Regions from separate parts of the Bacillus sp. GW823-FHT06A11 genome, predicted to be linked through region 2. Evidence: riboswitches for the same ligand, from Rfam matches in the RefSeq annotation. Region 2 holds a riboswitch; the other holds the start of a gene.
What was found. A riboswitch is a leader RNA that binds a small molecule or an ion and turns the genes downstream of it on or off. The one in region 2 is predicted to bind S-adenosylmethionine.
Positions count from the first base shown of each region.

Region 1 (15,401 bases), on a different contig from region 2:
CATAGCATAGAAAAGCATACTCATATAAGGTAGGGTCGCGACTTACATATTCGTTTGCCTCTTTCATGCTTCTTACATATTGTAAGGAGCATTTTTTATTGTCAAAAAATAGTCCAATATATATCCGTTACTATATAAAATTATTTGTATAATAATAGGTGAGAACTATTTTCAAAAGGGAGGTGTATAGTTAATGAAGATAGTTATTCCGAAGCAACATGGTGCATGGGCGATGCTTGCTATACCATTTCTATTAAGTGTCATACTTGGAAAACCTACTATATATCACATTCCATTGTTTATAGCTTGGTTCTTTATCTATTTAGCTACGTATCCATTCCTTATGTACATAAAACAAAAACGAAAAAAAGAGTATTTACATGCTTCAATTGTATATTTTATTATTGCGTTCGTATTTGGGATGATTTCTCTATTATATGAATGGCGCATTCTTTTATTCGTAATAGTCATGATTCCACTATTTATAGTAAATATGCATTATGCTCGTCAAAAAAATGAAAGGGCACTATTAAATGATATTTGTGCGATCATTGTGTTTTGTGTTGGTGGGTTAATTAGTTATTATTTTTCAATGAAACAAATCGATCATACAGCATTATTCATTGCACTTATTTCATTCTTATACTTTTTAGGAAGTACGTTTTATGTGAAAACGATGATACGTGAGAAAAATAATCCGAAGTATCGTTTTATATCTTGGGGTTATCATATTCTATTAACAATCATTGTATTTGCAATTAATCCGTGGTGCTCCCTTATTTTTATACCAAGTGTCATTCGAGCCATTATATTGTATGGCAAAAAAATTTCTATTATAAAAGTAGGGGTTTTAGAAATTGTGAATTCTGTATATTTTTTAATCATAACGGCAATAATTATGAAGTATGCCATTTGAAAAAACTTCCCACCTTATGATGGGAAGTTTTTTCAATCTTGTTCTAAAATGTGAACGGTGTAATCGCAGCGTTGAATAGCTTGTTCGATCGCATAAAGGGATTGCTCAATACGAGCGCGATTAAAATCTTTTTCAACAGTCTGTAGTGCTTCTTCTAAACAATGTTTTGCTTCTTGTAATGATTGAAAAGAATCTTGTACATATCCGCGAGCATTTTGATGCATTTCATAATCCTCCTTGCATATTCATATATGTATAGTATGAACAGTAAAGAAGAAAATATTATTTGTTATATTTGTTTGACAATTAAAATGAAATTACGTATAGTAAGAATTAAGTGAATATTTCTTATCCAGAGAGGTGGAGGGACTGGCCCGATGAAACCCAGCAACCGCGATGCAGGTGCTAATTCCAGCAGAACATATTTGTTCTGGGAGATAAGACGAAGATATATACGTAACTTCTTCTTATCGGAGAGGTTTTTTTGTTGCAAAAAAACCGATTACGAAAATTTATATTAAGAAGAAAGGGGTTGCGCATTGCTGTGACACTCGAAAAATACGTAAAACTGCGTAGTACAGTTTATGAATATATGATAGAGCAAGATAAGCCAATATCATTGTTAGATATTCAAGAACATATCGTTTCGCATCATGAAGGAAAATTCACGAAAAAGATGTTACATCAATTTTATTTATCAAGACTATTAGATGAACTGAAACTGGATGGGAAAATTACATTAGCTGATGAATATCTCTATACTGAAAAAGGGGTATTTTATAAGGCGAGAAAAGGGAGCTAAGCTCTCTTTTTTTAAAATAACGGAGTATGTAGAGTAAAAGACTGCTTAAGCAGCCTGATACAGGGAATGGTGTTGAGTGTGTAGTGTCAAAAATTGAATGTGCCTGAAAGAGGCAATTCGTATCGGCTGCAAATGAAAAGAGACACCTTCGCCGAATAGGTGTCAGTCGTTTTGTCACGTAGACTTGCTACTTAACAGTAATTAGAATAACATGCAGGATTTTTGAAGTCAAAAGGGAATTAAAGGAAGGGGTACAATTATGTACGCTTACTTATTAAAAGATATAACGAAATGGATCCCAAATTACATTGTAGATAAGGGATATGAATATTATGAAGATGGACATGTAGAAGATGTTGAAATACAAGATAAAAAAGTGTTTGCTTTCGTTACTGGAAATGCAGGGAATTATGAAGTAGTTATCGATCTCGAAGATTTTTCAAAAAGTAGTTGCGAATGTCCGTATGAAAATTATTGTAAACATATGGCGGCAGTTGTTTATGATATTCAAGGTGCTGGTGAGAGTGCAGTTAAAGAGAAACTGAAAGATTTAGAAAAAGAAGAGTTACTTACTGTATTAAATCGACTGTTGCAAAGTTCGAAAAACGTACAAATTGTAGAGAAGTTATTAAAGAAGGGATAACTTTAACGATAGAGGGAGTTGTTTTGTAGTGAACGTACTGATTATATACGCTCATCCTAATCCTTCAAGTTTTAACGGTGCAATTTTAGAGCATGTGCAAAAAGGGCTACAGGAAACAAATCATTCGGTTACGTTGCTTGATTTATACAAGGAACAATTTGATCCGGTACTTGTATTCAATGAAGAGAAGAAAAGACGTGATTTAATAAATGAAGAAGAGACAGCGCGGTATAGAAAATTAGTGGAAGAAGCAGATACACTTCTCTTTATATATCCGATATGGTGGTGGGGGATGCCAGCTATTTTAAAAGGTTTTATTGACCGTATTTTCGTAGCTGGATTTGCTTATAAATATGAAGGGGCTCTGCCGAAAGGATTATTGCAAGGGAAAAAAACGTGGGTTATTAATACGTTAGACTCGCCTCTATGGTACGTCGCATTGTTATATCGATCAGCAGATTGGATTATGATGAAGAGAGGTGTTTTACGTTTTTGTGGCATTCGTGATATAAAACGGTCAGTTTTTCAATCTGTGAAAACGAGTAAAGTATCAAAGCGCGAAAAATGGTTATTACAAATAGAAGAAAAGGCTCGTACATTATGAATGAAGTCGATCGTATTATAAACTGTTGTCAGTATGATAACGAACTTTTTCGGAAGTATATTACGTGTTTACTTCAATTGAAAAAATGCAGCGATACATTTCAACAAATTCAAATAGAGTTAAGAAATGATTATTTAATAAGGGGAATTTGTGAAAGAGAAGTTGATGAGGTAGTACGGGGAAGTAAAGAATATGAAATGCATTTTCTTCCTAAAGTATTACAGTGGAATTTTTTGAGGGAACATCCACACCTGATTGGAAAAATTTGCGAAGATTTTTTTGCATTTGAGTCACTACATCTTAAGGACATAGAGTGGAATACAGTTATAAATTGCATGGGAAATAAATGATTTATTATGTAAAAAAGCTAGTATAAAACTAGCTTTTCGTTTAAATAAATAAGAAGCATAGACTAATGATAAAACCTGCATATAGTAAGTTCACAACGCAAAATCCCATAATATCACGAGCACCTAAACCAGCTATCGCTAATGCTGGTAATGCCCAGAAAGGTTGAATTAAATTCGTCCAAGCATCGCCCCACGCAATGGCCATTGCAGTTTTTGCAGCAGGTACACCAAGTTCAGCGCCAGCTGGAATCATAATTGGTGCTTGCACGGCCCATTGACCGCCACCAGATGGAACGAAAATATTAACGATGCCAGCACTTAAAAATGTAAAGAGCGGAAAAGTCGTTTCATTTGAAATGCTAATAAAGAAATTAGAAATAGCTCCTCCAAGTGAAAGTCCTTCACTATTTACTCCAATCATCATGCCCATAATTCCTGCGTAAAACGGAAATTGAAGTAAAATGCCAGAAGCACTTTTCGTAGAGTCTGAAAAAGCGCGAATATACTGAATCGGAGTACGGTGGAAAATAAGACCGGCAATTAATAACATAAAAATCACGATATCGAGAGTAAGGTTAAAACCTTTCGTATAAAAGTAATTGAAAATATAAATGAGACCTAACAATCCAACGCAAAGTGTAATAATAATGCTATTTTCCATCTTTTCAGCGAACGTATTATTTTCTACTTCTTGAGCAGCAGCTTCTTCATGGAACACGCTAGGATCTACAGTTATCGTATGTTTTTCATCTGGATGCATCGCTTTATTAATGAGAGGCATCGTAACGAGAAAAATAATAACTGGAACGAGAGCGTATGGTGAGAATAACGTTTCTGTTATCGGAATCGCCTCTTTAATACTTCCAGCAGTCGTTTTAATTAACGTTTCACCGCCTGTTGCTAACGTAAGAGGGATAGAGGCAGAAAGACCGGCATGCCAAATGAGAAATCCAGAGTAAGAAGAGGCAATTGCTAGTCTATAATCTAATCCGTCCAGTTGCCTTGCCACTTCTTTTGCGTATAAAACAGATACAATAATTCCAAAGCCCCAGTTTATGTATGCACCAAGTAAACTTACAATTGAAATGGCAATAATGCCTTGGCCATTCGTTTTTGGTAGTCTGGCAGCTTTCGTTAATCCTTTTTTAATAAGAGGAGCATTTGCTAAAGCAGATCCAGTCACGAGTACAAGCGCCATTTGCATAGAAAAGGCGAGGAGTCCCCAAATTCCATTACCCCAGTGATTAATCATTTCTACAGGTGTTTGGTGAGTCGCAAACATACCAAAGAAGATAACGAAAACAGTTAGTAAACATGATAAAATAAACGGTTCTGGCAAGAAGCGTTGCACTAAGGCGACGCAACCATTTGTAAAGGAACGAAACAAAATAGATCAACCTCCTTATGTATATGTATTAAAATTATTCGAGGTTGTTTGGGAGATAACCTTTAATGTAAAGAAAATTCAGATATTTATAGAGTGGTAATTTATTGATAGGTTGATATAGAGCCTTGTATCAGATTCTGCTTTTAATATACTAGAAGAAAACGGTTGGAAATGGGGTAGCACTTATAAGGATAAGTATAGAGAAAGGTTACTAGCTGGCTTCAAAGCAACTGTTGCAAAATGGTCAAAAAATAAAGTTCATCATCCCTGAAGAAACTTTATTTTCATCTATAGAAGAAATTTTCGACCAATATGAACAGACAATCTTTGTAAGGGAAGTGTTTTAAAGGAAACGATTAATTTATTATCTTTTTAATAAAGTGATAGAAAGCTTCATTAAAAAGATGAAGCTTTCTACTTATAAAAGATAACAAAAATAATACATTCATTACTACATTTGTGTGCGAATTCAAGAAAAATTAAACCACCTAGCTCCTAAAGAGAATATAGGAAGCAGATGGTTTAGATGTTTTGAGAAGTATCCTGTTTTCAGGATTTAGTTAAGATTATTGATTTGCATTTTTATATCGATTAAATTTAAGTTTCTGGAATAATTGTAATAGCAACGGTCCGAATCGGAGCCTCTATTTCGTCATCTTTACTTTGGTTATTGTAGTATTTAATCATTAATTCGTTAAGTTCGTTTTGAAATTTTTCAAAGTGTTCCTCATCTAGCTTTAATTCTACTACAGAAAAAGTAGCCTTATCTTCTTGACTGTTTTGTTCCTCTAATTTCTTAAGGTAACTTTGATATTGTGTCATAAGTGATAACTGATAATAGGAAATGTAGTTTAACTTTTCATCATCAGATAATCCTTTCCATTCACTTCCTTCAATTTTTGCATCTTCTTCATTGATTGCGTAATATTTTTCAGAAACAGATTTTACCTTTTTTTCTTTAATTACATGAACGATACCTGAATCAACCATAGTTTGTAGCTGTCTATATAGTGTTGCTTGTGGTACATTTTTAATGATTTTTACCATTTCTAATGGTGTTAACCCATCTTCTTTATTTCTCATTAACACTTGGCAAATTTTCATTCTTACCGGATGCATTAAAATTTCAACTTTATTACTCATTATATCACCTTATGTATTGTTTTTTATTCTCATTATAAATAATGAGAATAATGATTGCAATCCATCCGTTTTTATTTTATCATTATCAATAATGATAATGAGATTTAAAAGGAGTGATGACAATGAAAATACATTATGGATTGAATGATCTTAAAGACATTGATATTATGGCTTTTCTACCCATTATATTACCAGTTATTGCAGTGGGAGCACTTTTAGTTTTAATTGCATTCATTGATTTATATCGACATAGGAAAACAAGAAAAAATGTACTTGTATGGACGTTAATTATTCTTTTCGTTAATATATTGGGACCTATCTTGTACTTTGTTATAGGGAGAAAGGACAGTGAGAAATTATGAAATTAGAGATTAAAAATGTAATAAAATCATTTAAAGGAAAAATTGCTGTGAATAATTTCTCGATGGAACTGCAAGCGGGGGAATGCGTCGGATTAATTGGACCGAACGGAGCAGGGAAATCCACATTAATAAAAGTAATTTCGGATATTATTCATCCAACTGCTGGTGAAGTTTTATTGAATGGGATAAAAATATCAAAAATGAAAAGTGAAATTGGTTATTTACCGCAATATCCTAATTTTTTTCATTGGATGACAGCGAGGGAAACACTTACCTTTATGGGCCAACTTTCGGGGTTGAAAAAAGAAGAATTGTCAAAGTCGATTCCAAAAATGTTGGAGAAAGTTGGACTAAAGGAAGAAGAAAATGCAAAGGTTAGTACATTTTCTGGTGGAATGAAACAACGACTTGGTATTGCACAAGCATTATTGCATAAACCTTCGCTTATTGTCATGGATGAACCAGTATCCGCATTAGATCCGATCGGCCGGCGGGAAGTATTGAATCTGATTAAAGAAATAAAAAAAGATACAACCATTTTATTATCAACCCACATCTTAAGCGATGCAGAAGAAATCTGTGAACGATTTGTCATTATAAAAGATGGAACAAAAATAGAAGATACAACGATTACGGAACTTTTACATCGTAATAGTGAAAATAAATTAATGATTGAAATAACAGCAAAAGATCAAAAGTGGATTGAAATTGTAAAAAAATTACCGTATGTGAAGGACGTTGAAGTGGTTGGGCTTAAAATCAAAGTGAAGGTTGAAAGTATTGAAATAAATAAAAATATGTTATTGCAAAATGCACTCGAACAGAAAGTGAACATCGTTAAATTTGAAATGAGCAACGATACTTTAGAAGAAATCTTCTTGAATTTGGTGGTGCAAAAATGAATAACTCAATTGTATTGATAAAAAAAGAATGTGTTCAAATGTTACGTGATTTCAAGATTATTTGGCTACCAATTGTTTTTATATTTTTAGGCGCAACACAACCGATAGTAATTCATTATTTGCCATCAATTTTAGAAGCGTTAGGTGGAGGACAGGGAATTACCATTGATCCGAGTATGGCAACGCAAAAAGGGGGCGAAGTATTAGCGAGTACTTTGGGATCCCAGTTTGATCAGCTTGGACTTATGATTCTAGTGATTTCTATGATGGGTGCAATTCAAACAGATAAAGCTAATGGTATGTTGGCCTTTATTTTAACAAGGCCCGTTACTGTTACTTCATATGTAGGTGGGAAAATAGTGTCAAACTATTTAATGGTAGCGTTTAGTGTAACAATTGGATACGTAGCTTCTTATCTATATGTAAATTTTCTTTTTACTGTTGTTCCATTTGCACACCTAATTACTGGATTACTATTTTATCTAATTTGGGTTCTTTTTATCGTATCTTTCACAACAATGATAAGTGCTATTTTTCACAGTCAAGGTATTATTGCATTAATTTCAATTGTATTCCTTTTAGCCTGCAGAGTAATCGTCGGTTTGAATCCAATAATGGATCAGCTTAATCCAGCCGGTATGAGTAAGTATGCAATGGAAACGTTAGTCACGGGGGTAGTAAATTCAAACGCAATAATTACTGGATTACTAACTATAGTGTGGATTTTATTGACACTCTTCGTAACGTATTATTGGATTGCTAATAAAAAGTTTCATTATGAATAACCGTGATGAGGGTAGTGGTTTCAAATAAAACAACGCAATAAGAAGAAGCTTCCACTACCGTGGAAGCTTCTCCAAATGATGTGCAATATCAACATACATATTTGAGTAAACTGAATGTATTTCATTACTTGGCGTAGCGTTAGAAGAGAAGTGGACAATTACCATATTTGCTTTCGGATCGATGTAAAGTGTTTGTCCGTAACTACCTAACACTTCAAAAGCACCCTGTTCATTGTGGGGAATCCACCATTGATTATGATAAGAAATGGAAGCTCCAGGGCCAATTGCAAGTTCACCTTCTTGGACATTTTTTATATCTCCAGTAATAGAAGAAGGGAGAATTTGTTTTCCGTTATATTCCCCGTTGTTTAATAGTAATTGCCCGAATCTCGCCATATCTCTAGCAGTTGCATTTAAGCCAGCGCTTGCTTGTTCTATTTTCGTTTCATCTGTAACGTAATACGCGTTTTCTTCCATACCAATTTGAGACCAAATTCGTTCGCTTACATTTTCAGCTAGTGATTTACCAGTAATAGTTCGAATAATCCAAGCGAGCGTTTCTGTTGATCCGTTATTGTAAGAAAAGGAAGAACCAGGCGGTGCAGTTTCTTCGGCTTCTCGTAACATATCATAAATTTTCATCGGACCGTCGTAATTTTTGCCGCGGGGTAAAATATTGCTAGCTAAATATAATTGTGCATCTTGATTTTCTAGCCCAGGCTGCTCATATCCGTGGGTCGGGTATTCTGCTGAAACTTGCATGTCCATTAATTGCTGAAGTGTCGCTTTTCCGAACGGTGTATTTTTTAATTCTTTTATGTAAGTGTCAGCTGTTTTCTCTAAATCAATACGATTCTCTTCAGCGAGAGATTGTATAATTGCCCCGGTAAAGACTTTTGCTAATGATGCCATACCATGAGGTTCATTCTGTTTATACCCATTGAAATATCGTTCATAAACAAGTTGTCCATTATGTACAACGACAAAAGCATCTGTTTTGTTATCGTCTAAAAGTTTTTTTAGAGGAGTTGTATTTCCGAATCTACGCTCCACAGCAAAATCGTCTAAGTTTTGCAATGCGGAAGGGAAGTGAGCAGTTTGGTCAGGATTGATTTTTACGTCATTAACTAAAGTGAATTCTTTCATATGTGTATACGACCAACGTAAGTAAGGGTCATTTAACCAGTTTTCTTTTGTCACATTATGTTTTGATGGGGTCGTTTTATTTTGTTTGAAGTAAGTAAACCCAAGTCCTGTAATTACAAATATGAATGTTAGTATAAGTAAGAGTAGGGGAGATTTTTTTAGTTTCATATATGGCCCTCCTTTTTATTTCTACTATAAGTATACGCTCGTCTTGAAAGAAATACAAAATAAGGAAAGTAAACGGGGAAGTTTACTTTCCTTATTAACGTTAAGCGGAAATTTTTCCGTCTGTAGATTGTTTCTTGAATTTTTGTTTTCGTCCGTGTAATCCATAATATAAAAGTAAAGTGAAAGCAACGATAATAGCTGCGATAAAATACATATTATGATAACTAGATTTCGCTGCGACAATACCTAAAATGAAAGAACCAAAGCCAATACCACTATCAAAGAATGAGAAATACGTAGCTGTCGCAGAACCACGTCTATGGTTTGGAGCAGCAGAAATCGCAATCGTTTGGAAACTCGGAATTAATGTTCCGTAACCTAAACCGATTAGCATACCTGCGCCAAGGAACCAAAATGAAGTTTGTGCTTGGCTTAATATGAACATTCCGATTGTGAAAATAATGATAGCGGGGTAAACGAGTACATTTTCACCGAAGCGATCAAAAATCTTTCCTGTAAATGGACGAGAAATGACAACAACAAGTGCGTATACAATAAAGAAATAACTTGCAATTTCACTTAAACCGAGTTCTTTCGCATAAATAGGAATAAAGGATAAAATACCACTATAAGAAAAGGCTAAAACAAATCCTGTAAGTGCAATCGGAATAGAAGATGGTTCGATTAAGTCTTTCCATTTCATTTTTTCACGTTTTTGTTTGCTCACAGGTGCTTCATGCGGAATATCTACAAGTAGTCCTAATAAAAATGCAAGTAATGAAAATACGGAACAAACGATAAATAAAACAGTAAACGAAAAATGAGAAATAATTGTTAAACCTAAAAAAGGACCAATTACCATCGGCAGACTCATAAATACGCCGAAATATGCAAGTGCTTCGCCTCGTCGATGAGCTGGCGCAACATCAGTTACAATCGTACCGGTAGCTGTCGTTGCCATCCCGAACCCAATACCGTGCAAGAAGCGAAGGGCAAGTAATAAGAATAAACTTTGCGCACCGAAATACATAACAGTAGCGGCTAAAAATAATGAAAGTGAAATAAATAATATTTTCTTTCTTCCTAAATCATCGAGCCATTTTCCTGTGAATGGTCTACATAAAACAGAAGAAATAAGAAACACAGTTGCAACTAAACCAATTTCCTCAGGTTTTCCTTTTAGGCCGTCTATTACATAGACAGGCAGAGTAGTCATAAGCATGTAAAATGTTAAGAAGAGAAATAGACTACTAAAACAAGTTCCGAGGAAATCCTTCGTCCAAAGTTTCTCACTTTGCATCGTCATCCCTCCAATTTAATCTAAATTTTTAATAATTTGTTGTAACACTTGAAATGCTTGATGTAAATCATCTTCATTAATACCTTCTAGCGTTTTTTCTTCGAAAGTATCAACTTCTTCTTGCCATACTGGAATCATCTTTATCGCTGTTTCGGATAAAGAAATGAGCTTCTCGCGGCGATCTTTACCTTCTGTACGAATAATCCATCCCATCGTTTCCATACGTGTTAACGTACGAGTCATCGTTGGTGATTCAACATTTAAATATTGGCATAATTCTGTTTGCGTACAAGAACCAGTTTGATTAATGCGGAAAATAACAGCCCACTGCGCACTAAATAACCCAGTTGGAGATACACGTTCATTAAATTTCTTCGTAAACTTTCGAGAAGTCTGGCTGACGATATGAAAAAAATGTTGTTTTTCGTCCATGTATTTTGATCCTTTCAAATTAGTTACCTAGCTAACTATATACTTTTTTATAATAATTGTCTAGTAATAGACATATTGATTTATGTGAAAAATTCTTATAGGTTTTATGTTGCGAACGTATATTCTACGTGCTATTCTTTAATTAAGTAAAGAATTTTCTTTCTATTAAATAGAATGGGGGAACTTGTGATGATTAAGCCTGCAACAATGGAGTTTGTTTCACTATCGAACGGAGAAACGATTGCATATCAGGAAGTTGGAAGGCGAAATACAGATATTCTTGTACTCATTCACGGGAACATGACATCGTCACAACATTGGGATTTAGTTATTGAAAAGTTGCAAGATCAATACCATATTTACGCTCTTGATTTAAGAGGGTTTGGACAATCAACGTATAATCAGTCGATAGATTCATTACAAGACTTTGCAGAAGATGTAAAATTATTTATCGACGAGTTAAAGCTAGAGAAATTCTCATTAATGGGCTGGTCAATGGGCGGTGGCGTTGCGATGCAATTTACAGCGAATCACCCAACTTTTGTAGAAAAGTTAATTTTAGTAGAATCAGTAGGAATGAAAGGATACCCAATCTTTAAAAAAGATACGAATGGGCAGCCAATCGTATCAAGTTTAGTAAAGACAAAAGAAGAAATTGCGCAAGATCCAGTACAAATCGCTCCAGTATTAGACGCGATAAAAAATATGAACAAACTATATTACCGTACAGTATGGAATCTATTAATATATACACATAATCAACCTGAACCGGACCGTTATGAAAAGTATTTAGATGATATGTTAACGCAACGTAATTTCGTAGATGTGAATTATGCGCTCATTACATTTAATATTTCGGATGAACATAATGGGGTTGTAGAGGGAAGTAAGCAAATTCATCATATTAAAGCGCCGACACTCGTCATACAAGGTGATAGAGATTATGTCGTACCGCAAGTAGTCGGTGAGGAATTAGCGAAACATTTGCCAAATGCAGAGTTGAAGGTATTAGAAGATTGCGGACACTCACCGTTTATTGATTGTTTAGATGTATTTATAAAACATGTAGAAGATTGGCTAGAATAGAAAGAATCCCCAAAATGAAAAGTTTTGCATATACTATAACATTTGTATGTATAAGGGGAGATTATCAATGCATAAACCATCCTTAATCGCTTATTCGCCATATGATCATCATATCTATACAAAAATAATGATAGATCCGATGTATATGCAAGTTTCACCAGCTGTAGTTCCTTTACAAATGCAGCAGCCACTAACAGCTCATATGCAACATTACTTATATGGACCATCATTTTATGAAAATCCATATTTTAAACATTTTCATTATAATGTGAAAGCACAAGTTTGGGAAGGATAAGATAACAAGCTAAAAGGTTCATTCTTTTAGCTTGTTTTTTATTGCGAATATTCGTACACGCATTTGCAGAAACAGTTTATAATGAAAAGTGGAAAGCGTGAGAAGGAGAGGGAAAGGGATGTCAATGCGTTTTACATTTTGGATTATGGTTGGGATTGTAGCAATTTCTGGTTTATCACAAGGAATGCTCTTACCTGCCATTGCAATGATTTTTGAACAAGAAGGGGTTAGTTCAAGTATTAACGGTATTCATGCGACGGCATTGTACATCGGGATATTAGTTATTTCGCCGTTTCTTGAAAAACCGATGCAAAGGTTTGGAATGAAGCCGATTATTGTTATAGGTGGGTTTCTCGTTATTATTTCATTATTCTTTTTTACACAAACATTTTCATTTTGGGTATGGTTTATCCTTAGATTTCTAGTTGGAGTCGGAGATCATATGCTTCATGTCGGAACACAAACATGGATTACGACAACATCGGACCCAAGTAAAATAGGGAGACAAGTATCGATATACGGTGTATTCTTCGGAATTGGTTTTGCCGTTGGTCCGTATTTAGCAAGCACTGTACAGTACGGTCTTGCAACGCCATTTATTATATCTACTATACTTTGTCTAATAGGTTGGCTGTTACTATTACCAACAAAAAATGCATTCCCAGCGCAAGATGAAAGAGAAGTGAAGAGTGAATCATCATTTTCTCGTTATAAACAAGTTGTTGGATTAGGATGGATTGCGTTACTAGGACCACTTGCATACGGTGTACTTGAGGCGATGTTAAATAGTAACTTACCAGTATACGCACTTCGTAAAGGGTGGTCTGTTTCAGATGTATCCTTCTTATTACCAGCATTTGCAGTTGGGGGTATTATTACACAGATTCCGCTCGGTATATTGAGTGATAAATACGGAAGGGATCGTATATTAACCTGGACGTTTAGCATAAGTACGGGCATTTTTCTACTTGCCGCCGTATTTGATCAATATTACTGGATCGTCTTTGCCTGCATGCTTTTAGCGGGTATGGTTATTGGATCGTGTTTCTCTTTAGGGCTTGGATTTATGACTGATTTATTACCGAGACACTTACTACCGGCAGGTAATATATTATCCGGAATCGCTTTTAGTTTAGGAAGTATTATGGGGCCTGTATTAGGCGGCGTATTTATAGAAAAAATACAGTATACAAGCTTTTTTATTGCGGTTATGATTATAATGGGAATTCTAGCAATGTTATACATGGTCTACATGAAGAATCAATTCGCATCAAGAAAAATAGAAAGTAGGTTAGGGCATGACAAAACAACCTAATAAAAAGAAATTTGAAGTACTTGAAAATGAAACAATTACAGACTGCTTAGCACGTATGGAACAAGAAGGCTACGCTCCGTCTCGTCGTATGGAAGAGCCAATCTTTCATGAAGTAAAGAAAGACGGCAAAACAGTAGTTGAGCCGTGCGGTAGGAAGATTGTTTTTGAAGGGAAATTGAAGTAATCCAATAACAAATTCTCTTTATCGTATAGAGCCATCCAATAGCTGGGTGGCTTGTTTTTTTATTAATCAATGAAGGAAGGAATTAATTAAAATGAATCTCCCTTTCATTTCTCCTAATTGGCTTCATTATATGGGTCAAAAGATTGCTACTTTTTTCGTATATTGGTAAAATAAGTTCTTGGGTCTTACTTATTGTTATCGGTATAATGTTTGTCGCTTAACGTAAAGAAATTAGTTACAAAGATTCCATAATATTTAAAGGGGGTACAGCAACGATCCCCTCTTTTTGGAGCCACTCACAAACGTAAAGCAAGAGAAGAGGCTATATGAACTATTCTTCTATCTTGTTTAGATTAAACGAGTTACTGCAATTGGAACAGGTATATGAAACTAGTCGACATCCTGATGGATCATGTTTCTCTAGCAATCTATCAATTCTGATGGAATTGATAGATTGCTAGAGAATGGAAAATGATTATCTGTATATTCCGAAGCAGATGTAACAGAGTGTCCTTCCATAATTAAGGGTAAAACCAAAATACGTTGTTTTAAAGAATGATTTGTTAGAACTGGTTATAAGTAATAAAACAGAAAAGAGGATCACATGTTAGATACTTTACAGAGAAGTAAAAAGTTTTTTTTATTATGTCTTATTTTTTTAGTGCTTTTAACTGCTTGTGGTAATACAGATGTTAAGACATCTAAAGCTTCATTACCACCGGCTGAATCTAATATAGATACATCATTAAAAGCACCAAATTGGGTAGAGAAGAGTCCTATCCAACAGTCTCCTAATTTTGCGGAAGATAAAAAAGTAAAATCGGTTGTGAATTTACTAGCAACGGGTGATAATTTATATCATGACGCAGTAATTAAAGATGGCAAACAAAAAGACGGTTCATATGATTATAACTATATTTATGAAAATATCAAAAAAGCTGTTAAATCAAGTGATCTTGCTATCGTGAACCAGGAGACTCCAATTGCAGGAAATAATCTAAAAGTACAGGGATATCCGACTTTCAATACACCTGAAGAAGTAGGCCAATCTTTAGTGGACACTGGATTCAATATAGTGACTCAAGCGACAAATCATGCTATGGATATGGGTATTAAAGGTGTTGCGAATACAAGAGAATACTGGAAGAAATATCCGGATGTTATCCCAGTAGGCATTAATGAGAGTCAAAACGAGCGTAATGAAATAAAAACGATTACAAAAAATGGTATTCGCTTTGCGTTACTAAATTATACATATGGTACTAATGGAATTAAAATTCCGGCTGATAAGTCTTGGGCTTTAAATTTAATTGATAAAAAAGCGATACAAAATGATGTGGAAAAGGCAAAGAGTAGCTCTGATATGGTGATTGTTATGGTGCATTGGGGAGTAGAATATACATCTACACCTTCAAAGCAACAAAAAGAAGTTGCTCAATATTTAACAGATTTAGGTGTAGATGTAGTAATTGGAAATCATCCACATGTAATTCAACCAATTGAGTGGAAACAAAATAAAGATGGACATGAAACGCTAATCTATTATTCTCTTGGAAATCTTATCTCTGCGCAAGAAAAATT
Region 1 covers NZ_JBXAHS010000003.1:784,815-800,215, reverse strand. The annotation lists gene AC1Q8L_RS18245 (ECF transporter S component) at 1-10, shown strand, start outside; gene AC1Q8L_RS18240 (YwiC-like family protein) at 194-916, shown strand; gene AC1Q8L_RS18235 (hypothetical protein) at 949-1,140, opposite strand; SAM riboswitch class I at 1,262-1,360, shown strand; gene AC1Q8L_RS18230 (hypothetical protein) at 1,401-1,718, shown strand; gene AC1Q8L_RS18225 (SWIM zinc finger family protein) at 1,978-2,361, shown strand; gene AC1Q8L_RS18220 (NAD(P)H-dependent oxidoreductase) at 2,390-2,965, shown strand; gene AC1Q8L_RS18215 (hypothetical protein) at 2,962-3,315, shown strand; gene AC1Q8L_RS18210 (short-chain fatty acid transporter) at 3,356-4,702, opposite strand; gene AC1Q8L_RS18205 (transcriptional regulator) at 5,300-5,845, opposite strand; gene AC1Q8L_RS18200 (PLD nuclease N-terminal domain-containing protein) at 5,968-6,207, shown strand; gene AC1Q8L_RS18195 (ABC transporter ATP-binding protein) at 6,204-7,109, shown strand; gene AC1Q8L_RS18190 (ABC transporter permease subunit) at 7,106-7,894, shown strand; gene AC1Q8L_RS18185 (serine hydrolase domain-containing protein) at 7,949-9,208, opposite strand; gene AC1Q8L_RS18180 (MFS transporter) at 9,309-10,508, opposite strand; gene AC1Q8L_RS18175 (MarR family winged helix-turn-helix transcriptional regulator) at 10,524-10,940, opposite strand; gene phaZ (intracellular short-chain-length polyhydroxyalkanoate depolymerase) at 11,130-12,026, shown strand; gene AC1Q8L_RS18165 (hypothetical protein) at 12,094-12,321, shown strand; gene AC1Q8L_RS18160 (MFS transporter) at 12,440-13,636, shown strand; gene AC1Q8L_RS18155 (NETI motif-containing protein) at 13,620-13,820, shown strand; gene AC1Q8L_RS18150 (CapA family protein) at 14,425-15,401, shown strand, end outside.
Region 1: linked by a shared signal. The riboswitch ahead of AC1Q8L_RS18230 (hypothetical protein) and the one ahead of AC1Q8L_RS27815 (ABC transporter permease) in region 2 are both predicted to bind S-adenosylmethionine.

Region 2 (15,401 bases):
CAAAATATTTCACCATCAAAATATAATGTCTACTAAGTTGAAACATATAACGATAGATTATAGCTCGACATGTATATACATATAGAACACCTGATTACCTATAAACAAATATTTATAATAGGTTCTATCTCCTTCTATAGCTACTTCAAGACATGGACATTATGACGTTACGAACAACACATTTAGGGAGGAACGAACAATGAAGAAAAAAGTTGTACCTGTTGTTGCATCTGTTTTAGGGGCAAGTCTATTACTAACTGCTTGCGGGGGAAATAAAGATAATGCAGGCGGAGCGAAAGCAAACGATAAAGTACCTGATAAACAAGCAATTAACTTATCATTCGCTTCAGAAATTCCAACAATGGATGTTGCAAAAGCAACGGATGGGGAATCCATGAATGTAATGCGCAATGTTTTTGAAGGTTTATATGCAATGGGAGAAGATAATAAACCGATTCCTGGTGTTGCTGAGTCGGTTGACATTAGTCCCGATAAAACAAAATATACATTCCATCTGCGTGATTCAAAATGGTCAAACGGTACTCCTGTTACAGCAAAGGACTTCGTCTTTGCTTGGCAACGTGCCGTAAATCCTGATACAGCAGCTGAATACGCATTCTTATTCTTCGATGTACAGAATGCGAAACAAATAAACCAAAAACAATTACCAATTGATCAACTAGGGGTCAAAGCTGTTGATGACAAAACGTTAGAAGTACAACTAGACCGTCCTGTTCCTTACTTCTTAAGCTTAACGACATTCTCAACATTCTTGCCAATTAATGAAGAGTACTTAAAGTCTCAGGGCGATAAATACGGTTTAGAAACAAATCATTTAATTTACAACGGTGCTTTCACATTAGATAACTGGAAACACGAACAAAGTTTCCAATTGAAGAAAAATCCTAACTATTGGGATGCTAAAACGGTAAAATTAGAAGAAATCAACTTCAATGTCGTTAAAGATAAGTCTACAGAAGTGAACTTATATGATTCAGGACAAATTGATCGCGTTGCTTTAACTGCAGAGTTTGTTGATAAATATAAGAGCGATCCAAACTTCAAGGAACGCGCTGAAGTCGGCATTCAATTCTTACGACTAAATCAGAAAAATGAAACATTAAAAAATCAACATGCACGCCTTGCTATTAACGGCGCAATGAATAAAAAGGCTTACGTAGAAACAATTTTAAATAACGGTGCTATTCCAGCTGAAGGAATGGTTCCTGCGAAATTTGCAAAGAGTCCAGAAGGCAATGACTTCCGTAAAGAAAATGGAAATCTAGTCAAGGATGATGTGAAAACAGCGAAAGAAAACTGGAAAAAAGCAAAACAAGAACTTGGTACTGACAAAGTAACAATCGAACTATTAACAAGTGACAATGCTTTAGCTAAAAAGACTGGTGAATATTTAAAAGGTGAGTTAGAAAAGAACTTAGATGGATTAACAGTGAATTTAAAACCGCAACCACGTAAACAACAGTTGAAACTACTATTAAGTGGTGACTATGAAATTGGTATTGACGGCTGGGGCCCTGACTTCGCTGATCCAATTACATTCTTAGATTTATTTACAACAGATAGTGCTTATAACTTCGATAAGTACTCTAACAAAGAGTACGATGAGCTCATTCATAAAGTGAAAACAGATTTAGCTGGCGATGAAAAAGCACGCTTTGAAGCAATGAAGCAAGCTGAAAAAATTCTATTACAAGACGGCGCTGTCGCTCCTTTATACCAACAAGGTCGTTCTTACTTACAACGCTCTTTCATTAAAGGACTTGTAACGACTGACTTCGGCGGTGAATTTAACTACAGGTGGACAGAAGTTGCAAAATAACAAAAGTAAAAAGGTATCCTACGAAGGATACCTTTTTACTTTTATACAACTTTAACTACAGAGCTTCCTCTTCCCTTTACCATTCCTTTTATAGCTAAAGTCGTCACTGCTACTAATTGTGTAACCAATACAATAACTAATAATGAAATAATATTTCTCTCTAAACTAACTCCTCCGAATATTATTGTATAATAGCCATTTGCTGCATATGTTGCTTGAAATAATTGACCGATCGTTTGATACGTTTTAGAAAGCATTTCAGTACCTCCTCACAACTTCAATTTACCATATACATACAAATCATTTTTTATTTAAATTGCGGATGAGCCCTTGTGACTACAGGATAATAATTTATTTTCAACACATACATAATTACATGTTTTTGGGAAAAACTTGTATAGAACGAATTTACATAAGGAGGAATTTATAATGAGAATTCTACTATCAGTTTTATTAGCTCTTATGCTAGTACCTGCATTAACAGGATGTAAAGCTCCTGCAAAAGAAGACACAACTTCTAATAAAAAGACGACTGAAGAAGCAAAAAATGAGGCTCCTGCAGATTTAAAACTAAACTTCAATGAATTCGATTTAAAGGCAGACTACCAAGATACAAAGAAAGACTACGAAGCAGACTATAAAAATGTAGCAGCTGATAAGAAAATGGAAGCAAAAATTGAAGATCATAAAGCAGATGTAAAATTAACAGGAGACGAGGCTATTACAAAATTAAGCCCACTTCTACAAGAGTTAAAATTTGATAAAGATACTGCTGACCAAGAAGTAATCGATCAAGTAGTGAACGTGTTCAAACTTGATAAAGACTATCAAAAATTTGATTTAGAAGTTGTCTTCTCTGATGGAACGAAAAAAGAATACAAAAGAGAAATAAAATAAAGAAGTAGGCGATTGCCTACTTCTTTATTTTTTAATTTTTGCGTATCTTAGTTCTGGACTAGAACCGATAATGAATTGGACACCAGATACTGATGGTTTTTGTAAATATGAAGCACTTGGGAAAATAATTGGGATTAATGGTGAATCTGTAAACATAATATCTTCCGCTTTATGCAATAAGTCAAAACGCTTATCTTCGTTTTGTTCAACTTTTGCTTCTTTTACTAAAGCGTCAAATTCTTTATTATGCCATTTTGCATAGTTATTCGGACCATCACCTGCATATAAATCTAGTTTAGTAATTGGATCTAATAAAGAGCCGCCCCATCCCATATAAGCTAATTGGAAATCACTTTGCTTGTATGTGTCGATGTAACTCTTCCACTCTTTATTTTCTAATTTAATATCTACGCCAAGATTTTTCTTAAACATTTCTTGCATTGCTTCTGCTACTTTTTTATGTTGTGTATCTGTAGTGAATTTTAATGTTACTTCAGGTAATGTAGACCACCCTTGTTCTTTCATACCTTCTTCTAATAATTTTTTCGCTTCTGCTGGATCAAATTTAACGTAATCACCTTTTTCTTTACGGAAATCACGACCACTTTGTGTTTTTGCTCCTTCTGGAACGAATGCATATGCTTCTTGCGCATTATTTTTATACAGTTTTTCAACGATAAATTTACGATCAACCGCTAATGAAAATGCTTTACGTACCTTCGCATTTGTGAATGGCTCTTTTTCTACGTTAAACGAATAAATATAAGATGAGAATCCTGCAACACGCTTATATTCTTTATTTCCTTTTTCTTTTTCAATCATCTCTTGTGGTAAACCACTTAGTAAATCTAATTCTTTTGATTTAAATAATTGATACGCTGTTTTAGAGTCTGGAATAATACGAAACTCAATTTCTTTTAATGTTACCTTTTTATCGTAGTATTCTTTATTTTTTTGTACTGTAATAGCCTGGTTATGCTTCCACTCTTTTAACTTGAATGGTCCATTCGTAATTAACTCTTTTGGATCTGTTTTTAATTTATTATTATCATCAATCGACTTTTTAGCTAATGGAATAAATAATGAGCTTGCTAATTTCTGTTTAATAGAAGCAACTGGATGTTCAAGAGTTACCTTTAATGTTTGAGGATCAACGACTTGAATACCAACTTGTCCCTCTTCACCTTTTCCAGTATTATATGCCTCTGCCCCTTTAATGAAATACATTTCTGTCGCATTCATAGAACCCGTTTTCGGATTTAATAATCGCTTCCATGCAAATTCAAAATCATTTGCCGTAATCGGAGAACCATCTGACCATTTAATATCTTTCTTCAAATGGATTGTATATTCAGTTCCATCAGCATTTACTTCTTCTTTCTCTGCTAATTCATTTTGATATTTCCCATCACTATCTTGCGTATATAAACTTGAAAACAACTGCCCAATTATATAACCTGACGTGCTATCTGTTGCAATAGCAGAATCAAGTGTGTATGGATCACTACTAATATTCGTTACTAATCGATCGCCTTCTCCCTTACCAGCACTCGCCTTTTGCGTCTCTTTCTTACCGCAAGCGACCGAAGTAATCGCTAAAACAGTCATAATGATAAACAGTAAAAACTTCTTCATCCTACATTCTCCTTTAACCCGAAATTTTTGGTGTTGATGCTAACAATGTTTTTGTATAAGAATGTTGTGGATTACGGAACACTTCGTCCGTACTTCCAAATTCAACAAGTTCTCCTTTATATAAGACAGCCACTTTTTCACATAAATAGTGAACCATCGGCAAATCATGTGCGATAAATAAATATGTATAGCCTTGTTCCTTTTGAATTTTTTGCAGCAGATGTACAATTTGAATTTGCAATGAAACATCTAATGCTGAAATTGGTTCATCAAGAATCAATACTTCTGGCTCACACAATAACGCTCTTGCAATAGCAATTCGTTGACGTTGTCCTCCGCTAAATTCGTGCGGATAGCGATCGATATATCGTCTATCTAATCCCACACGTTCTAGCGCATCACCTGCTACTTTATCCTTTAATCCTTTATCACCTAAACCGAATGAAATATAACCTTCCGTTACGCTATCGCGTACTTTCCAGCGCGGATTTAATGCTGCTGTGGAATCTTGAAAAATGAACTGTACTTTCTGTAAAAAATCTCGCCTATGAGCTGATTTCAGCTTGTGAACGACTTGACCGTTATAATCAATTTCACCAGACGTTGGACTCTCAATCCCTGCTATGAGCTTTCCAAGTGTTGTTTTTCCTGAACCACTTTCACCAATAATGCCAAGTGTTGTTCCTTTCGGAATAGAAAGTGATATGTCTTTTAACGCTGTGATTTCTTTACTTTTACTTCCATACGTTTTCGTTACTTGCTTTATAGTAATTAAATCTGTCGTCATGAGGCATTCACCTTCTCTTTTGATTTCGCTTTATTATGCTCTAGAACATGTTGCCAACAATGTGAACTATGCTCCTTAGAATATGTGGTTCTCTCTGGAAAACGATGAATACATTCTTTTATCGCTACTGGACAACGATTTACAAAAGGACAACCAAAGCTATTTAATGTTTCAATGGAAGGTGTCGTTCCTTCTATAGCACGTAATACCTTTTCGGAATCATCCATATTCGGAATTGCTTGTAATAAACTTTTCGTATATGGATGTTTAGGAGAACCTATTACCTCCTGTATCGTTCCTTTTTCAACGACACGTCCCCCATACATAACAACTACTCGATCAGCTACTTCACGTACAAGTGCCAAATCATGTGTAATTAATAAAATACTCGTATTTTGTTTTTCTTTTCTTTCTTTTAATAGCCCCATAATTTGTTTCTGAATCGTTACATCTAACGCTGTTGTCGGCTCGTCTGCAATTACAAGCTTTGGGTGACAAGCAAACGCAATTGCTAAACAAATACGCTGCCTCATACCTCCGCTTAATTGATGTGGGTACTGTTCAAAGCGTTTCTCTGCTTCATGTATCCCTAAATCTGTTAACAAGTTAATCGCAATTTCCTTTGCTTCTCTTTTCGATTTTTTCCCATGTTGCAAAACTACTTCTGTAATTTGTTTGCCTACCTTCATCGTTGGGTTTAAAGATGAAAGCGGATCTTGAAATATAAAGGAAATATCTTTTCCGCGAATTTGATTCCATTCTGACTCTTGTAAATTCGTTAATTCCTTTGCTTGGAAAGCTATATTCCCATCATCGATATGAATTGATTCTTGATTCAAGCCGATAATGGATTGTGCTGTGACACTTTTTCCTGAACCACTTTCTCCTACAAGTGCAACTATTTCACCTTCGTTAATAGAAAAGGAAACATGTTTCACAATCGCTTGCTTAATATTCTCTTTTTCAACGGCTAACGTTACGTTTTCTAAAGATAAGATTTGTGCCATGTTTTTTCTCCTTTCGATTCCGTTTGACGATTTTTGGATCAATCGCATCTTGCAAACCATCACCAATTGCATTAAATGCGAACATAATGAGTGCAATCATGATTGCCGGGAAAAATAGCTGCCACCATTCTCCGCTCAATAATGTCCCGAGTGCATCATTCGTCATCGTCCCCCAACTTGCCGCTGGTGATTGTACTCCAAGTCCTATAAAGCTTAAAAATGATTCTGAAAAAATAGCTGCTGGAATTGTAAATGATAAATTCACGATAATAACCCCTGTTAAATTCGGAATTAAATGCCCATATATAATTTTCATATGTGATGTACCTAATCGCTCTGCTGCAATAACAAACTCTCGTTGTTTTAAAGACAATACTTGTGCTCGAATGAGACGAGCCATTCCAATCCATCCCGTTAATGCAAGGGCGATAATAATGGTGAAAAGACCTGGTTTCATAACAATTAATAGCAAAATAACAATTAATAAATATGGGATGCCGTATAATACTTCAATTCCTCTTATAATCCACTCATCAATTAACGTTCCAAGGCGATTACGCCCTCTCACATATCCACTAAATCCACCAATCAGTACACCAAGTCCTATATCGAGGGCAGCTGCTACTAATCCAACTGTTAGTGAAATCTTCCCACCAGCCCAAGTACGTGCCCAAATATCTCTCCCTAGATCATCTGTTCCAAACCAATGTTCACTACTCGGCGGTAAATTTGTTGCCTCTTTTACTTGTTCACTCGCAGTAAATGAAGTTAAACTTTCGCCAATAAGCGAGAAAACAATAATTAGCAATAACGTCACTGTTCCTAAAACTGCGATTGGATTCGATATAAACTTACGAAACACTTCTTTCTTTCTGCTAATTGTTTGCTGATTTTTATTTATCGTTAATTCTTTTTTCTCTTCTTTCGTTAATAACTGTTCATTAATCTCATAAGCTCCCATTTAAATATCCCCCCTCCTTATGTAATAGAACGAATACGCGGATCAACAATGCGATGAATAATATCTGTAATGAAAATACAAGCAATTAATAATGCACTATAGAAAATCGTTGTTCCCATAATCACCGGATAGTCTCGGTTAAAAATACTATCTACAAAATATTTTCCTAGGCCAGGAATTGAAAAGATTTTTTCAATAACGAAAGTCCCTGTTAAGAGTCCAGCCATTAACGGTCCAACAAATGTAAGTACTGGAACAATCGCATTTCGAAGAGCGTGTCTTATAATAATCTTCTTAATTGGTATACCTTTTGCTCTTGCTAGCTTAATATAATCACTCTGCAGTACTTCGATCATATTAGAACGAACAAACCTTGTAATAACTGCGATTGGCCCTAACGCTAATGCAAAGGATGGCAATACCGTATGTTCGAATGTTCCCCAAGAGGCTACTGGTAAAAACTCAAATTGGATAGCGAATACTTGTATAAATAGTGGCGCTAAAATAAAACTTGGAATAGAAATACCTAAAATTGCGAGCAAACTCACACTATAGTCAATTACTCTCCCATGATAGAGAGCAGCAAATGTCCCTGCCGCAATTCCTACTAACAATGAAATAACAAGTGCTTGTAGACCAATAATTGCTGATGGACCAAAGCCAGTTGTTATAATTTCTGATACACCTTGCCCGGTTGATTGAACAGATTCACCAAAATCAAAATGAACTACACCGTCTAAATAAGCAACATATTGATTCCATAACGGTTCATCAAGGTGATACTTCGCTCTCATGTTTTGGATCACTTCTTCAGGAAAGATTTTTGCATCTGATGAAAATGGATCTCCCGGAATAATATGCATAATTAGAAATGTCACTGTCGTAATAACCCATAGTGTGAACACCATAACCGATAATTTTTTAATTACATACACTTCAATAACCCCCTAAACACATGGATTTACTTTGTTTTATGAACGTACTTTTTCCATTACTCCCTTTTCTCTTTTTAGAATACAAAAAGCCTTGATCTTAAAAAATAAGATCAAGGCTTAACAAACAAAGGCCCATCACTTATCTTTCAAGACTTGCTTGCTGGAATTAGCACGGTGTTCCTATTACAGAACCCGCTGCTGAGGTGTCATAGGGCCAGTCCCTCTACCTCTCTGGATAAGTAAATTGCTATATTATTATTTGGTTCAAATTGTATATTTCGAATTATAATTCTGAAAAATTGAAAAGTCAATCAGATTGGATAAATTTAGAAAAATCAGTTTTTAATTCATTTATCGAAATTACAGTTTTCGGCTTATAATAAAAAGAAATGATGTTAAAGGGGTTATAAGATGGACCCCTTACTTCTTGCTACTATAGGATTAACCTTAACAATCGTTATACTTGTCATCATCGGCTCCTATAAACGCTTTATTAAAAAGAAACGTATTACTTCTTTTTATACTCCTTTCGATAATATTACCGGGCAAACTATTTCCGAATTTCACGAAGAACAGAAAATATTAGTATCTGAGGATGAAGACGGAGATGGCAAGAAGAAAAAATAACCCTGCACAGGCAAGGTTATTTTTTCGTTTCTGCTTGAAAACGTTTATAGTATGTCGATGCTGTTGCAAAATTAATTTCTATATCACGAATCAACGATGAATCTTCTTCTTTAGCTAACTTCTGTAATTTTTTCATCGCTTGTTCTGATTCATTCAAGAAACCAATATATACCTCATGTTCTTGCTCTTTCGACTTCGGAACACGAATTTCTTTACGTATATGATCAATATCTTCTAACATGCTCGTTGTTACCTTTTGCACGTCTTCTTTATATGTAGCATTCGTTATTTCCTTACCGCCCTTTTCTTTTGCCACTTCAAATAACTGCAGTGCTTTATTAATTTCTTTATTCATTTTTATATCGTATTTTTCATGTACTGCAAGGTATTCTTTCATCTCTTCTGTTTGTTCAGTAGATTGCTCTACCTTTTCTTTCGGTTCTTTCGTATCTTTATTTCCATTACATCCTGCTAGAAGGATCATACTTCCCATTACAGCAATACCCAAAACCTTCTTCATCTCTTCTTCTCCTTTTATCTACAGCTATTACTCATTATAGTTTCTTTTATCTCCACTTGTTATTATACCGAGAACGCCCTACTTTTTACACTTAAGACGACATCGTAATATATATACCAACATGTTTGTCACAGTATCGTCACTTTATACAAATAACTTTTGCAATGCTTTACTACATCACCTTACAAAACTGTAAGCACACATAAAGAACAAACCATGCTAGACTTACATATGCATAACGCAAACATATGTAAGGTTTTAAGGAGAATCATCTATGTACAACACAATGCCTTTTATGGGAGAAGATATTCGTGTCCTTATTCGCGAAAAATCACTTCATATCGAAAATACAGAGAGCCTTCGCCGCGTATTAAAGAAGAAGCATGCTCCATTTAAGTTAGCTCAATATTTAAAACAACAACATACAAATCAATTTCATACCGCGCTAAATATATCGGATAAATCATTAACAATCGAAATCATCGGTCATGTCTACATTGGAAACTTTGCAGATACCTTAAAGGAAATCCCACGTATACCGAAGATTGCTCCTATTATCGTTAAAAAAGCGTATAAAATTACTGACCATACCGATATTATCGACTGTGGGGAAAAAGAAGTCGATAGTAATCGCTGGGTGTGGGATAAACTTGCTGTTTTATATGATACGATCATGAATAATATGTATGAGATATTTCAAAGAAATGAAAAAAAGAACTGATTCAAACATTCCCTTTGAATCAGTTCTTTTTTGTTAAGCCTCTAAATTTTGTCTTTGTTGCAGTTCAAACTGCTTCTCACTTCTTCTGGCCATAAATAGATAACATAATACTGCTCCTACTTCACAAAGCGCAATAACAACACCCATCGGTAACGCTGTATTACTCCCACCAATACCTACTAGCGGAGCGACAAGCGCTCCTGAAATGAACTGTAATAAGCCTAATAAAGCTGACGCTGTTCCTGCAGCTTGCTTCTGATTTCTCATCGCTAATGAGAACCCAGTTGTTGATACAACCCCGACACTTGATACAACAAGGAATAACGAACATAAAACACCGATTAAACCTATTCCTAGTACGATTGTCAGTAGTAAAGATAGGCCACCAACAGCTGCGATAATAATACCAGCAACAAATAATGTCTTCTCATTCACTTTCCCCGCTAAACGACCCGTTACCTGACTAGCAATAATAATACCGATGCCGTTAATCGCAAAGAATAAACTAAATTGCTGTGGTGATGCTCCGTATATGTTCTGCAACACAAATGGTGAGCCCGAAATGTATGCAAACATTGCCGCTGTTACTAATCCTTGTGACAATGCATATCCCATAAACAGACGGTCCTTTAACAATTTTCCGTACGTCGCCAAAGTCCCTGACAAACCACCCGTTTCTCTTTCTTCAGGAGGTAATGTTTCACGCAATACAAAAGTAGCTGAGATTAACATGAATACGCTAATTGCTCCAAGAACGATGAAAACACCGCGCCACGTTGTAAACTGTAATAATTGCCCTCCAATAATCGGTGCCAAAATAGGTGCTGCTCCGTTTACTAACATAAGCAGTGAGAAAAACTTCGTCATTTCAGAACCTGAGTACATATCACGTACCATTGCACGTGATATAACAATCCCGGCTGATCCTGAAGCTCCTTGTAGGAAGCGCAATAATACTAATGTCCAAATAGATGGCGCAATAGCACAAAGTAAAGAAGAAGCAACATAAATAATAAGAGCAATAATAAGTGGTTTGCGTCTTCCGTAAATATCGCTAATTGAGCCAACAAATAATTGCCCTACTGACAGCCCAAGCAAACAAGCTGTTAATGTAAGCTGCGCTAGGGATGCACCTGTTTGCAAATCATCCGTTAACTTCGGTAATGAAGGCAAATACATATCAATAGATAATGGCCCAATCGCCGTAAGTGTTCCTAATACAAGAATCATCCATAACCTGTTTGCCTTTACAGGTTTATATATTTCGTGATTAACTTCATTCACTTTTTCAATTCACCCTTTCCTATACACACTGAATCGTAACAATTATAGTTACATCATAAACATACGTCAAGTACAGCGCATTTTCCTCTTTCATAATGTAAAAAAAGCGATAGAAATTCTATCGCTTTACTTTTTCACATTGCTATTCGCAAATTTAGATACCGAGGCCATCGTCTCTCCTGTATCTAAATATGTAATTTGAATTGGGTCTCCTACTTCTGTAAACATAGCATACGGGAATTTCTTCACTGGTATCATAAATACCTTTTGTTCATTCTCTAAAAGTACGTACACGATTGTATTTTCACCTGATTTCTCTTTATATACACGTTGTACAATACCTTCTTTTTGCGCTTCTTTTCCTGTTGAGGTTGGTCTAAAGGTATCACCATTACCGCTCATTACGTTTTTATAATTCTCAAGCGCTTCTTTCTGCGTCGAACCTGTCGCAAATATTTTTGCATTAGCAGCATATACAACTGTATGTGCACGTACTAGGCCTCCGTCATCAACAACCGGAATAATCCAAGCTGGTTTTCCGTATACGTTATAAATGACAGGCATTGTCCCATGCCATTTCTCTCTCTTAAAGGAATTATCCACTACTTCTGTAGCTGCTGAACCATCCATAATTCCCTTTACTTCTTTGCCGTTATAGTAATATAACTTACCTGTACGCGCATCAATAAGCGAGTAACCTAACGCAGAATCTACTCCTTCTTTCGGAGAGGTGAAATCAGTAAAGTAATATAACGTTCCATCCTTACCAAAGATTGGTGTAACTCCTTCTTTCGTTCCCCACTCAGTCGGAATCTTCATATCAGTTTGCGAGAATTTCGTATTCCAAAATCCGTGAATATATTTACCAAAGTACGTATTTAACGTAGATGCAGTCTCATGATTTAATACACCATCAACAAATTTAGGTGCCTTTCCTTTATCATACCTTTTCACTTCACCTGTTTGTGCGTCTACTACGACAACACCTTCTACCTCAAATCCAGATCTTCCTGAAATAAATTCACCATACGTCATTGTATAATATGGTTTCCCTTTATCATCAACCTCAAATTTAGGTTTCCCTTTAAAGATTAAATTTGGTTCTGCTTGCCTTACCACACGTTCTAAATTATTACCAAAAAACATGCTCGGTACATATTTCATTTTATAACCGAGGTGTAATTTCGCTTCCGCATCAGGATTCGTACCTGACATCGTTACATACCCTGGAATTGTCTCAGCTTTACGCGCTTTAAAAAATCCTGAAACTTCAATCGGCGCTACATATAAAGCTTCGCCGTTTACCATTTGTGGCGTTAATTCTCCTAGCTCAAAATAAGCTACTTTCGGAATATCACCAAATACTTTTTTCATCTTATTCTCCGCTGTCTTTGGCGGCACTGTAAACGGCTGGTCATTTTCAGTAAATGGCTCTGAAATATCTTTCTCTATCTTAACAACAGAATCATATTTCTTTTGCGAGATTACTATATCGTGCAAATAACCAAAGTAGCCGTAACTTGCGAGTAAAATAAACATTAGAAGTCCTTTTAATGTACCTTCTAATTTCCCTATTTGATCTTGTGAAAATAAAACAAGCCCAATTAAAATTGCTACTGCAACAGAATAATGAGTAAGAATCGAATCTACTCGATCATCAATTAGCCAAAAGTATTCATAGATTGCAATACCTATCCAAAATAAAACAGGAATAACTAAAATAGATGATTTCTTACCCTTTACAACCTTCTTATCTCCCTTCTTATCCACTGCTCGAAGCTTACTACTACTTCTTGTCCATGGAATCAAAAACAAAGTAAGAATAGCTAAAACTACAAATTTCATCAAAGGCACTGTCCCCTTTTCTTTTGTATTCCCTTTTAGTATAACAAATAAAGGGTATTAAGGTGAAAATAGGAATAGTTATATTTTTTTACTACTTAATACAATCCCGCTCACTACATATAGAATAGATGCAATATAAAAAATTGTACCGATCGTAAAGAAATCTACTAAATATCCCGTGGCAATAACCGCTACTGCTCCGCCAATGGATGTCCACACATGGTATTTTCCAATCTCATAACCAGCCTTTTCCTGCGCAACCTTTCGTGCTAATGAAGTCTTCTCAGTATTACGCTGCACAGCACCTAAAACCCCCATTACAATTTGAAGAATATACACATGCCATACTTCCGTGGCAATCGGAAAGCAAAGCATTAAGATTGCCATGGACCAAGCGTATATGATTAATAATTTTTTATCACCTACTTGATCAGATACCTTTCCCACTAGTGGATATACAAGTGCTGATGTTAAAGCAAATAAGCCATACGCCCAGCCAAATTGCGAGAAGCTATTTCCAACGTTTCGAAGTAATAATATATAAAAAGGAAATACCATACTTCCTGCCATCATGATAATACTTTGCGAAGCCACAAATCTTCTATATGTCATTTCGTATACTCCCTATAAAATAAATTAACAAATCTCTCTTCTGAATCTACTTCCTTCTTTTTCTTGAGAAATTCTTCAATACGGGGATATGCCCTTTTTAACTGCTCTTTCGTTGGATAAGAATAGTACGGCAAATAGTAACTACCGTTATGCTTTAAAGTAACATCAATCATCTTCCGAATGACATCCTCTGTTTTCTTTATCTCACTCTCTGAGCGTCCCTGGTTAATCAAAAGAACCAGCGCAAACATATCATCTTTCGCATAGGACAAAACTGCATTTTCATTCTTTTCCACGTAACGAATCGTAATGTTGAGTAAATTAAACTCTTCTTCATTTAATGCGTTACGTAAATCATCTATATACTCCGTGAAAGCATCTATAGGCACAAAGTATTCTTGTAACACTTCGGTCCTATTTGGATTTTCATATTCCATAAAAGCACTATCTGATCTCATAACATTATTACGCGTCTCATACTTTCCATCTGTACGTTCAAAATAACCTCTTTGTATATCCCAAAATGTATTCTTTCCCCAATCACTATAACGTGATAACCCAAGTAAAAATTTAGGTGCAGCTATAATATTTTCTTCCTTTAATTCACTGTACTCTTCTCTCATATTTTGATTTTGTGCCAAAGTATAATCCGTCACATACATCTCTTTTAAAAATGAATTTGGAGCAACAGAAATACGCGCTAAGTGCATACGAACATTCTCATCTCTTTTCACTTTCTCTTTGAAATAAGATGCGTATTCTTTATAATCTATCATTCTCGTGTGCATTTCATATAATTCATCATCTGTTAACTTCAGCGTCACATCTAAAATAACTCCAAATAAACCGTAACCCCCAATGACATATGGAAATAACTCTGCATTTTCTTCTCTACTTACATTACGTACCGTGCCATCTGCCATTAACAATCTAAATGAATCTACTGTATCAATTAGTGCCTCATGACGAATATCACGCCCATGTACATTTACACTTAATGAACCACCAACAGTAAAAATATTTTGGGACTGCATGACCTGTACCGCAAGGCCATATGGATTTATTTTCTTCTGAATATCATTCCACGTGACACCACTTTGAACTGTAATACGCTTCTTCTCTGGATCGAATTCTAATATTTTATTATATCCTTTCATATCGAGCATCGTGCCATTCGGATAATATGTCTGTCCTCCTTGGCTATGTTGCATGCCTGCAATGGAAATTTTCTCTCCTGAAACTTTTGCATCTCGCACTAATTTTATTAACGAGTGCTCTTCCGTAGCACTTTCAACACGTTTTATTTTTGTCGGAAGCAATTTACCTACATCACTCATAATAGGATGATCAATTTGTTTTTTATACGTATGTACAGACGTTGCAAGCAAAACCGTATATGCGACAATGACCACTACTATCTTTCTTTTTTTCAAAGGACACTCTCCTTATTAGCAACAAAAAGAGATACCCGTTCTTTCAGGTACCTCTCTTGACAGTGATTACTTTGCTGCTGGCAATTGTATTGGATCAAATTTATCATACGATGTAAACTTCGCATCCGTAATAATGTGCGCTTTATCCTCACCATTGCTACTCATAACCATATCTATCTTTGCTGATTCATATTTAAAATCTTTTGTAATAATATATTCTCCATCTATTTCTTCTATCTTTGCATTTTGGCCTTGTAGCATTTGTTTCTGCTTTTCATCCATACTAGCTAACATACT
Region 2 covers NZ_JBXAHS010000010.1:19,367-34,767, reverse strand. The annotation lists gene AC1Q8L_RS27850 (peptide ABC transporter substrate-binding protein) at 200-1,840, shown strand; gene AC1Q8L_RS27845 (hypothetical protein) at 1,882-2,097, opposite strand; gene AC1Q8L_RS27840 (YusW family protein) at 2,270-2,737, shown strand; gene AC1Q8L_RS27835 (peptide ABC transporter substrate-binding protein) at 2,762-4,372, opposite strand; gene AC1Q8L_RS27830 (ABC transporter ATP-binding protein) at 4,386-5,159, opposite strand; gene AC1Q8L_RS27825 (ABC transporter ATP-binding protein) at 5,156-6,166, opposite strand; gene AC1Q8L_RS27820 (ABC transporter permease) at 6,123-7,127, opposite strand; gene AC1Q8L_RS27815 (ABC transporter permease) at 7,145-8,062, opposite strand; SAM riboswitch class I at 8,199-8,304, opposite strand; gene AC1Q8L_RS27810 (DUF3951 domain-containing protein) at 8,474-8,689, shown strand; gene AC1Q8L_RS27805 (hypothetical protein) at 8,706-9,209, opposite strand; gene AC1Q8L_RS27800 (hypothetical protein) at 9,484-9,930, shown strand; gene AC1Q8L_RS27795 (multidrug effflux MFS transporter) at 9,964-11,223, opposite strand; gene AC1Q8L_RS27790 (DUF3981 domain-containing protein) at 11,341-13,059, opposite strand; gene AC1Q8L_RS27785 (MFS transporter) at 13,138-13,671, opposite strand; gene AC1Q8L_RS27780 (FAD-binding oxidoreductase) at 13,668-15,104, opposite strand; gene AC1Q8L_RS27775 (DUF6612 family protein) at 15,171-15,401, opposite strand, start outside.